One region of the Thauera sp. AutoDN2 genome, then DNA from elsewhere that is predicted to be linked to it. Evidence: predicted binding sites of a transcription regulator. Region 1 holds the regulator's gene; each other region holds the start of a gene.
The links. Region 1 encodes sigma-54, which starts transcription at its own class of promoters, with help from an activator protein. Its sites were predicted from a motif close to TGGCACGCTTNCTGCTNA; they were not measured.

Region 1 (3,269 bases):
GACTGTCGCGATGGGTCTCATACAGCCGCGTCAGGCTGGTCTGCCGCATGGGCGCCCCAGTTCATGAACATCTGGTGGATGTGTGCCGCATCCGGCGCATTCAGCAGCGCTTCGCGGAATGCGCGATCGCTGAACATCTGCGCAAGTTCGGAGAGCAACTGCAGGTGTGTCTCGTTGGCCTGTTCGGGCACGAGCAGTACGAACAGCATGCTGACCGGGCGGCCGTCCGGCGCATCGAACTGGACTGGTGTGGCCAGGCGCAGGAAGGCGCCCGCTGCATCCTTGAGGCCCTTGATGCGGCCGTGCGGGATCGCGATGCCTTGCCCGAGGCCGGTGGAGCCCAGGCGTTCGCGGGTGAACAGGCTGTCGAAAACGGTGCTGCGACCGATGCCCTGGTTGTTCTCGAAAAGCAGGCCGGCCTGCTCGAAGACGCGCTTCTTGCTGCTGGCGTCGAGGTCGACCACCACATTGGAAAGTGGCAGGAGTTGGGATATCAGGCTCATTCGCAGGTGTGCAAACACGACGCCCCGGTCTTCCAGGTCGCCGGGGCGACTGTCGTTCCGGGGCGGGCGCCGCAGGCGTCGTCAAAACGCGCGCATTATAACCACAACCGCGCCCCGGTCATGGGGCTGTAACGAAAGGCTCAGTCCTCGGGGGTCTGGTGCTTCAGCGACTCGTGGTTGTGCTCGGCCATCTTCTGCTTGTATTTCTGCACCTGGCGGTCGAGCTTGTCGGTCATCGAGTCGATGGCGGCGTACAGGTCGGCATCGTCGCTTTCAACGAAGATGTCCTTGCCGCGCACGTGCAGGGTCACTTCGGCCTTCTGCTTGAGCTTCTCGACGGAGAGGATTACCGCAACGCTGGTGACGTTGTCGAAGTGGCGGATGACGCGATCGAGCTTGGAGGTGACGTAGTCGCGGATGGCCGGGGTAACTTCGACATGATGCCCGGTGATGTTGAGATTCATGGTGACTCCTGTGGTTGTCAGATGGATTTGCGCATGCTGACCGGCGGGATATTGAGGGATTCGCGATACTTGGCGATGGTGCGCCGTGCGACCACGATACCCTGCTGGCCTAGAATCTCGGCAATCTTGGCGTCGGACAGCGGCTTCTTGCTGTCTTCGGCTTCCACCAACTGGCGAATCAGCGCGCGAATCGCCGTGGAAGAGGCCGCCCCACCGGTGTCGGTGGCGACATGACTGCCGAAGAAATACTTGAGCTCGAACACGCCGCGCGGTGTCGCCATGTACTTTTGCGTGGTCACGCGCGAAATGGTCGACTCGTGCAGTTCAAGCTGGTCGGCGATCTCCCGCAGCGTGAGCGGGCGCATGGCCACAGGGCCATGATCGAAGAACTGCCGCTGCTGGTCAACGATGGCCTGGGAAACGCGGAGGATGGTGTCGAAGCGTTGCTGCACGTTGCGGATCAGCCAGCGTGCCTCCTGCAACTGGCCGCCCAGTCCGCCGCCCTGGCCGCGGTTCTGCTGCAGCAGGCTGGCGTACAGGCGGTTGATGCGCAGGCGCGGCATGGCGTCCTGGTTGAGACTGACCGACCAGCGCCCGCGCACCTTGCGTACGACCACGTCGGGCAGCACATAGCGTGTCTCGCTGGTGGAATAGCGCGAGCCGGGGTGCGGGTCGAGGCTGCAGATCAGTGCGTGCGCCGCGCGCAGCGATTCGTCGTCCGAGCCAGTGAGCTTCTTCAGTTTGGCGAAGTTGCGTTCGGCGAGCAGTTCCAGGTGCTTGGTGGCGACCTCGAGGGCGAGTGCTCGCGTCGCGCAGTCGGGCAGTGTGCGCAACTGCAGCGCGAGACATTCCTGCGGCGAGCGCGCGCCGATGCCCGCTGGTTCGAGGTTCTGCACATGGTGCAGGGCAATGCTCAGGTCTTCGAGTTCGATGCCCGATTCGGGCGGCAGCAGTTCGAGTAGTTCCTCAAGCGGCTGGTGCAGATAGCCGTCATCGTCCAGCGCCTCGACGATGAATCGCACCAGCGCGCGGTCGTGATCCGACAGCGGCGACAGGGCGATCTGCTGATCGAGGTGGTCGCGCAGCGAGATGCCGGCGGCCTGAAACTCTTGATAATCGACGTCCTCATCGTCCTCGCTGCGGCTGGAGGCCCCGGTGCCCACGCTGGACCAGTCGATGCCTTCATCCTCGCTGCTGCCCTCTCCGCCTTCATGCTGCAGGGCCTCGCTGCCGGACTCGGCGGGGCCTTCGCCCTGCGGCGCTTCCTGGTGGGATTGTTCGCTGGGCGTGCTTGCGGCGGCGGGCAGGAACTCGCCTTCGCCCTCCTCGCGCTCGAGCATCGGGTTGTCCAGCAGGAAGCGCTCGATCTCCTGATTCAGCTCGATCGTCGATAGCTGCAGCAGCTTGATCGACTGCTGCAGTTGCGGCGTCAGTGTGAGGTGCTGCGAGAGCTTGAGCTGGAGACTGGGCTTCATGGCGTGAGGAGGGGCGCGCAGTCAGAGCCGGAAGTGCTCGCCAAGGTAGACCTGGCGCACCTGCTCGTTCTCGATGATCTCGGTCGGTGCGCCACTGGCGAGCACACGGCCTTCGCTGATGATGTAGGCGCGATCGCAGATACCGAGCGTCTCGCGTACGTTGTGGTCGGTGATCAGCACGCCGATGCCGCGCTCCTTCAGGAAGCGGATGATCTTCTGGATGTCGATGACCGCGATCGGGTCCACGCCGGCGAAGGGTTCGTCGAGCAGGATCAGGCGCGGATCGGTGGCCAGCGCACGGGCGATCTCGCAGCGGCGGCGCTCGCCGCCCGACAGCGAGATCGCGGTGCTGTCGCGCAGGTGGTGGATGCCGAGTTCGATCAGCAGCTCTTCGAGCCGCTCGCTGACATTGCGCTTGTCCAGCCCCTGCAACTCGAGCACCGCCTGGATGTTCTCGGCCACGGTGAGTTTGCGGAAGACGCTCATCTCCTGCGGCAGGTAGGAAAGGCCCAGGCGTGCGCGGGCGTGGATCGGCAGATGGGTCAGATCCTTCCCGTCCAGGGTGATCTGCCCGCCGTCTGCGCGCACGAGGCCGACGATCATGTAGAAGCAGGTGGTCTTGCCTGCGCCGTTGGGTCCGAGCAGGCCGACCACCTCGCCCGAGCCGACCTCGAAGCCAACGTCGTGCACCACGGTGCGCGCCTTGTAGCGCTTTTGCAGTCCTGCGACCTTAAGCAGACTCATCGTGGGGCTCTTTCAGCAGCTTGCGGATCAGTTCGGGTGCAAAACCCCGGGTTTGCAGGAAGCGCGCCTGGCGGGCCCATTCA
Region 2 (3,269 bases), on a different contig from region 1:
ACTTCCTGATGAAGCCCTTCGAGCCCGATGTGCTGCTCGAGAACGTGCGCCGCTACGCCGCCGTGCAGCCCGATGCGGAAGACACCGTGGCCGAGGATCCGCTTACGCGCAACCTGCTGGCGCTTGCTGCGCGTGTGGCCGAGACCGACGCCACGGTGATGCTTTCGGGCGAGTCGGGCACCGGCAAGGAAGTGTTCGCGCGCTACATCCACGAACATTCGCCGCGCGCCGGCAAGGCCTTCGTCGCCATCAACTGCGCGGCCATCCCCGAGAACCTGCTCGAAGCCACGCTGTTCGGCTATGAGAAGGGCGCCTTCACTGGCGCGCAGGCGGCGCAGCCGGGCAAGTTCGAACAGGCGCAGGGCGGCACCATCCTGCTCGACGAGATCTCCGAGATGCCGCTCGGCCTGCAGGCCAAGCTGCTGCGCGTGCTGCAGGAGCGCGAGGTCGAGCGCGTGGGCGGCAAGAAGCCGGTGGCGCTGGACATCCGTGTGCTCGCCACCAGCAACCGCGACATGCCGGCCGAGGTCGCCGCCGGACGCTTCCGCGAAGACCTCTACTACCGGCTCAATGTGTTCCCGATCGCGATTCCCGCGCTGCGCGAGCGCCCCGGCGACATCGTCCCGCTCGCGCGGCATTTCCTTGCGCGCCATGCCGCCCGGCTCAAGCGCCAGGTGCGCTTCTCGCCCGAAGCCGAGGTGCTGCTTGCGCGCTACGGCTGGCCAGGCAACGTGCGGGAGCTCGAGAACACCATGCACCGCGTGCTCATCCTCACGGCGGGCGACGAGGTGAACGCAGAGACTGTGCGGCTGTGCCTGCCGCACTGGAATCCGGAGGCGGCAACACCTGCCGCTGCACCGGCAAGTTCTGCCGCTTATCTGTCTGCATTCACGTCTCCAGTCACGCCCCCACTCACGCCCCCACTCACGCCCCCACTCACGCCCCCACTCACGCCCCCACTCACGCCGCCGCCGGCTGCCGCGCCCGTGCACGCCGCCCCGCTACCGCCAGCGGCGGGCCCGCTTCCTGCTTCCAGCCCCCACGAGGCAGTGGCCCAGCGCCCGGCGAACATGAAGGACTTGGAGCGCGAACACATCCTCTCGACGTTGCGCGCGCTGGGCGGCTCGCGCAAGAAAACCGTTGAAAAGCTTGGGATTTCAGAGCGTACGCTGCGCTACAAGCTGCAGCAGTACCGTGAGGAGGGCCATGACTGCTGACCCGGGCCCCCTAGAGCTTCTCTGTGGAAACGGGCTTGCCCGCGGGTGCGGCACCCGAAGGCGCGGCGGTCGCGGGTAGGGTGCGCTGCGACCACGCCAATGCTTGGCATGCCGCTTGCTCTGCTACACTGACGTCACCAAACACCCTGAGGCTGGGGAACGCACATGGATACCCGTGGAATCGACCAGATGCTGAGCGACCTGCGCTCGGTATCGCAGGCTGCACAAGGCAAGGCCGCATCGCCCGCCGACGCGCCCGCCGGGGGCGTTAACTTTGCCGACGTGCTTGGCAACGCACTCAAGGATGTCAGCGCCGCGCAGGGCGAGGCACGGGCGATGGCCGAGAACTTCTCCGCAGGCGACCCCAACGTGAACCTGCAGGACGTGATGGTCAATCTGCAGAAAGCCAGCCTGTCCTTCCAGCAGATGGTCCAGGTTCGCAACCGGCTGGTCACGGCCTACCAGGACATCATGAACATGCCGGTGTAACCGGCGTCGGCGCAGCGATCGCTGCGCCGTTCTTCAGAAGCCGCCGCGCGTGCGCGCGTTGATCTCGCGCTCGACGTTGAAGATGTAGCGCTGGATGCGCGTATCCGCACTGCGCGGCAACGATTCGAACCGCAGGCCGATACGTAGCTGCTCGGTGCCGTTGGGCCGGAGCTGGCGGTTGATGTTGCGCACCTCCAGGTCGACCGGCAGCGGCTCGCGGTCCGTCAGGCGCAGCGTACAACCGTGCAAGACCTCCCCGATGGTGAGCTCGCGCAGGTCTGCCGGAACCTGCACCGCGATCCCGGTGCCGCTGATGTCGACGACGCGTGTCTCGCTGGGGGCCTGCTCGGCCCCTTCCGCTGGCGGAATCGTCAGCGTGACGTTGTGCGCAATGGGCACCTGCAGGCGGAAGAAGTCGCGGCGTTGCAGGCGCAGCACCTCGGTCGGGAGCCTCGCACGCAGGGCTGGGCGGCCTTCGTCGACCACTTTGCGGATGCCCGTCGCGGTGAACTGGATGCGGATGCGGTTGATCTGCGTGGTGCACAGGATCTGCTCGGCCTCGAGTGCCTTGGCGTGAATTTCCGCGTCCGGGCTCACGTCGATCAGGATCGCCTCGTCATCGGGCATGACCTTGAGCACCGCGCTTACGTAGGAGACCCCGCCGCGAATGTAGGCCGACATCAGGCAGCGGTTGTCGATCAGTTCCTTCATCACCTGCAGGATCTGTCCCCGACCGCGCAGGATGTAGCGCTCGAATCCCGCGTCCTGCATGGGTGGAACGGGGGTGAAGGTCTTTTTCTCTTCTTCCATGGTCTCGGATGTCAAGTCAGCCCCCGCTCGCGCGCGTTGCGCTCTCGTTCCATGCGCAGGACGTAGCGCTGGATGGCGTCGCCTGCGCCGCGCGAGAGATTGGCGAAGGCGCAGCCGATCCGCAGCAATTCGACGCCGTTCATGCGGGTGATGCGGAAGAGGTTGCGCACGATCAGTCGTGCGCTGATCGGTGGGTTGTCGGGCAACAGGAGCGTGCACTCCTCGAACGCGGCCCCCTGTTCCAGCGTGACGCCACCGGGCGGCACGGCGATCGCGAGACCGCCGCGGCTGATGTCGAGGATGTTCAGTTCCACCTCGCGTATCGTTCCGTCGCCCAGCGGCAGGGGCAGCCTGCACACCACGCGGCGCGGGGACGAGGATGAAGGGGTCTGCAGACGGTAGAACTCGCGGCGCTGCAGGCGCAGCACGGTGTTGGGGAAGGGCGCGCGAAAGCCGGGCTTGCCTTCCTCGACTACCCGCACTGGGCGGCGAACGAGGAACTGGATCCGCACGCGGTCAAGCTGCGTGACGCAGTCGAGTGCCTCGGATTGGGCAATGCGGTCGTTCTGTAGAGGATCTGTGCTGGCATCGAGCAGGATGCCGTGCTGCTCGTCGGCCTCGATCAGGGCCGTGATGAAACTCTGCCCGCCGGGGACCATGCGTGCGCTGACCAGCCCTCGGCTGGCGAGCAGCGCACGAAAAAGTGCCTTGATTTCGACGGGGTCGCGCAGCAGGTATTTTGCTTCGTCTTCA
Region 3 (3,269 bases), on a different contig from region 1:
GCGGCCACGCAGGCCTTGCATCCGATGCACAGGGTGGAGTCGAACAGCAGTCCGATTGCATCGGGGGAGATCTCTGCATTGCCCCGGGCCTGTACCGAAGGACTGGCGGCAGCCCCCGCCGCCGCCGCGCCGCCGGCAAGGGCGAGGCGGAAGAAATCGCGCCGGCCGTTCATGTCAGGCGCCCTCGCGTTCGGTCGGCTTGGCGGCGGCCTCGCTGGCGGCGTGCTGCTTGCCGAGGTTGCGGGCCAGCACCGCGCCTGCGCCGGCCGCAGCCCCTGCGACGGCGGCCAGCACGGCGGCCGAGCCGAGTGTGGCGCCCTGGCCCTGGGATTCGTGGATGCCGGGGTAGAGCGCGGGCGGCTCTACGTTCTTGACCTTGGCGAGCATGTGGATCGGCTTGGTGAAGCCGACGCCTTCCTCGGTACAGCCGATGCAGGGGTGTCCGCAGCCGACCGGCCAGGTGCCGGCGCCGGCGTCGCCGAACATCACGGTGGGGCAGTTGGCATAGGTTTCCGGCCCCTTGCAGCCGAGCTTGTACAGGCAGTAGCCCTTGCGGTGCCCGTCGTCGCCGAATTCCATCGCGAAGCGGCCGGCGTCGTAGTGCGCGCGGCGCTCGCAGTTCTCGTGCACCAGGCGCGAGTAGGCGAACAGCGGGCGGCCCTGCGCGTCTACCGGCGGCAGGGCGCCGAAGGTGAGGAAGTGAACGACGGTGGCGAGGAAGTTGTAGGGGTTGGGCGGGCAGCCGGGAATGCTCACCACCGGCTTGTCGATGATTTTGTTCACCCCCACCGCGCCGGTGGGGTTGGGGTCGGTCGCCGGCATGCCGCCCCAGGAGGCACAGGAGCCGATCGCGATCACTGCCGCGGCGTCCTGCGCGCATTCGCGCGTGAGTTCGATCGCGGTCTGGTTGCCTACCTTGCAATACACACCACCATCGCGGGTGGGGATGGCGCCCTCGACGACCAGCAGGTACTTGCCCTTGTGGCGTTCCATTGCCGCCTTGCGCGCCGCCTCGACCTGATGGCCTGCCGCGGCGAACAGGGTCTCGTGGTAGTCGAGCGAGATCACGTCGAGGATCAGCTTTTCGAGCGTGGGGTGCTCGGCGCGCAGCATGGATTCGGTACAGCCGGTGCACTCCTGGAAGTGCAGCCAGATCACCGACGGGCGCTCGGCGGCTTCCATGGCCTTCGCGACCGCAGCCTCGGCGCCCTTGGGCAGGCCGAGCGTGGTGGCGAGCGTGGCACAGAACTGCAGGAAGCTGCGCCGGCTCATTTCGAGGCGTGATTCGATCGGACGCCCGGGCTCGGTGGCGCTTGTCGTAGGTGCTGTAAGCATGTGTCTCCCCTCGCGTTCGAGAAGCGGCGTTTGCCGCAAGATCGGGTAAGGGAGATCAAGAAGCGTGCCAGCGTGCCGCATGGCCCTGAAACCCCAGGCGGCAACGCCTGCAGCCTGCGAGGCTGCAAAGGGGGTGGACGCGCTGCGCTCATCTGCGTGCAGAAACGATCAGTTTCTTTTCACCTGCGGGCAGGGCGCGTTCGCCTGGCCTCCGTGGCGCGCGAATTCTAGAATCCCGAACCATCAACCGTTTCTGGAACTGATCCATGCCCGCACTGCTTCGCCAGGCGCTTGTCCTGCTCGCCGCCTCCGCTCTCTCTGGCTGCGGCCTTTTCAGCGCGTCACGCCCGGCCGTGGAGGGGGCTGCGGAGCGTGCTGCCGTCGCACTGCTCGATCCGCAGGCGCCGATGCGCTTCCGCTGCGGCGAGCGGACGGTGACGCTGCGCCACTTCGGAGAACTGGCCACGCTTACGGTGGAGGGGCGGAGCTGGACGTTGCGGCCCGAGCGCACTGCGTCGGGTGCGAGGATGGTGTCGGTCGATGACGATCGCACCTGGATCTGGGTCAAGGGTGATGCGGCGATGCTTGAACTGGACGGCGCGCCTCAGCCCGGCTGCGGCCTGGCGGTGGAGAAGCCTTTGTTCCGCGCGGTGGGCAATGAACCGGCCTGGCGGCTGGATGTGCGCGCCGACGGGCTGTCGCTGCTGCTCGATCAGGGCGATACGCACGTGTTCGCGCCCAGCCCCCTCGTCGTCGACGGCGAGGGCCTGCGCAGCTACGAGGCGATGTCCGCCGGTGGGGCGCTCAGCGCGCTGGTGTTCGACCGCTACTGCGAGGACGGTATGAGCGGCATGCCGCACCCGAACAGGGTGGAAGTGCGCTGGCAGGACCGGGTGCTCCAGGGTTGCGGTGGCGACCCTGCGGCGCTGCTGCAGGGCGAGCCCTGGGAAGTGGTCGAGCTCGACGGTCAGCCCGTGGCCGAACCCGCGCGCATGACGATTGGCTTTGGTGCCGAGGGGCGCCTGTCCGGCCTCGCCGCGTGCAACCGCTATTTCGGCGAATACGCCTTGTCGGGCGAAGGGCTGCGACTGTCGCCGCTGGGTGCGACGAAGATGGCGTGCGAACCGCGTGCGATGGATGAGGAGCATCGCTTCATGCAGGCCGCCGGGCAGGTCGACGGTTTTGCCATTGCGGCGGATGGCACGCTGCGCCTGCTGGCCGGCGGGCGGGTGCGGATGCAGGCGAGGCGGCGCTGAGGACACTGCGCTCGCGGGAGCAACTGCGTGTGGGGGCAGGCTTGCCCGCGAAGGTGGCAAGACCAGGCGCCATTCTCGCGGGCGCGCCTGCGCCCACGGCAAAGCCTGCTGCAATCAGCGGCGTGCCTGGCGTGCCGCCTCCACCTCTTCCGGGCGCAGGCGTGCGGCGAGCTTGTCGAGCACGCCATTGACGAACTTGTGCCCGTCGGTGCCGCCGTAGCCCTTGGCGAGTTCGATGGCCTCGTTGATCACCACGCGGTACGGCGTGTCGATGTTGTGGCGCAGTTCGTGGGTGCCGAGCAGCAGGATGGCGTGCTCGATCGGCGAGAGCTCCGCGACCGGGCGCGACAGCAGCGGCGTGAAGCAGTCGCGCAGCTCGTCGGCGCTACCGGTTGCGCCGCGCAGCAGGCTGACGAACAGCTCACGGTCGATTTTGTCGAGGTTCTCGGTTTCCGATTCCAGGTGACGTTGGACCGTGCTCGCCGTGTTGCCCGACAGCAGCCATTGATACACGCCCTGCAGCGCGAGTTCGCGCGCGCGGCGGCGAGCCATCTTGCTCGTCGGGTTGGGGGCGCCGGCGCCCTCTGCCTGCGGATCGTTCATTTCGCTCATCGGATCACCTTCAGCAGATTCGCCATCTCGACCGCCGTGCGGGCGCAATCGGCGCCTTTCTCATGC

Region 2: the regulator sigma-54 is predicted to act here: its motif matches at 1,322-1,339, upstream of fliE (flagellar hook-basal body complex protein FliE).
Region 3: the regulator sigma-54 is predicted to act here: its motif matches at 1,388-1,405, upstream of ACPT9U_RS14525 (hydrogenase small subunit).

Annotation. Positions count from the first base shown of each region.
Region 1 covers NZ_JBNCAR010000004.1:173,916-177,184, forward strand. The annotation lists gene hprK (HPr(Ser) kinase/phosphatase) at 1-49, opposite strand, end outside; gene ptsN (PTS IIA-like nitrogen regulatory protein PtsN) at 18-503, opposite strand; gene hpf (ribosome hibernation-promoting factor, HPF/YfiA family) at 644-967, opposite strand; gene ACPT9U_RS04395 (RNA polymerase factor sigma-54) at 985-2,442, opposite strand; gene lptB (LPS export ABC transporter ATP-binding protein) at 2,464-3,186, opposite strand; gene recX (recombination regulator RecX) at 3,173-3,269, opposite strand, start outside.
Region 2 covers NZ_JBNCAR010000008.1:12,314-15,582, reverse strand. The annotation lists gene ACPT9U_RS06690 (sigma-54-dependent transcriptional regulator) at 1-1,217, shown strand, start outside; gene fliE (flagellar hook-basal body complex protein FliE) at 1,383-1,706, shown strand; gene ACPT9U_RS06680 (flagellar brake protein) at 1,740-2,516, opposite strand; gene ACPT9U_RS06675 (flagellar brake protein) at 2,528-3,269, opposite strand, start outside.
Region 3 covers NZ_JBNCAR010000031.1:30,746-34,014, forward strand. The annotation lists gene hybA (hydrogenase 2 operon protein HybA) at 1-173, opposite strand, end outside; gene ACPT9U_RS14525 (hydrogenase small subunit) at 175-1,335, opposite strand; gene ACPT9U_RS14530 (META domain-containing protein) at 1,602-2,591, shown strand; gene nusB (transcription antitermination factor NusB) at 2,706-3,203, opposite strand; gene ribH (6,7-dimethyl-8-ribityllumazine synthase) at 3,200-3,269, opposite strand, start outside.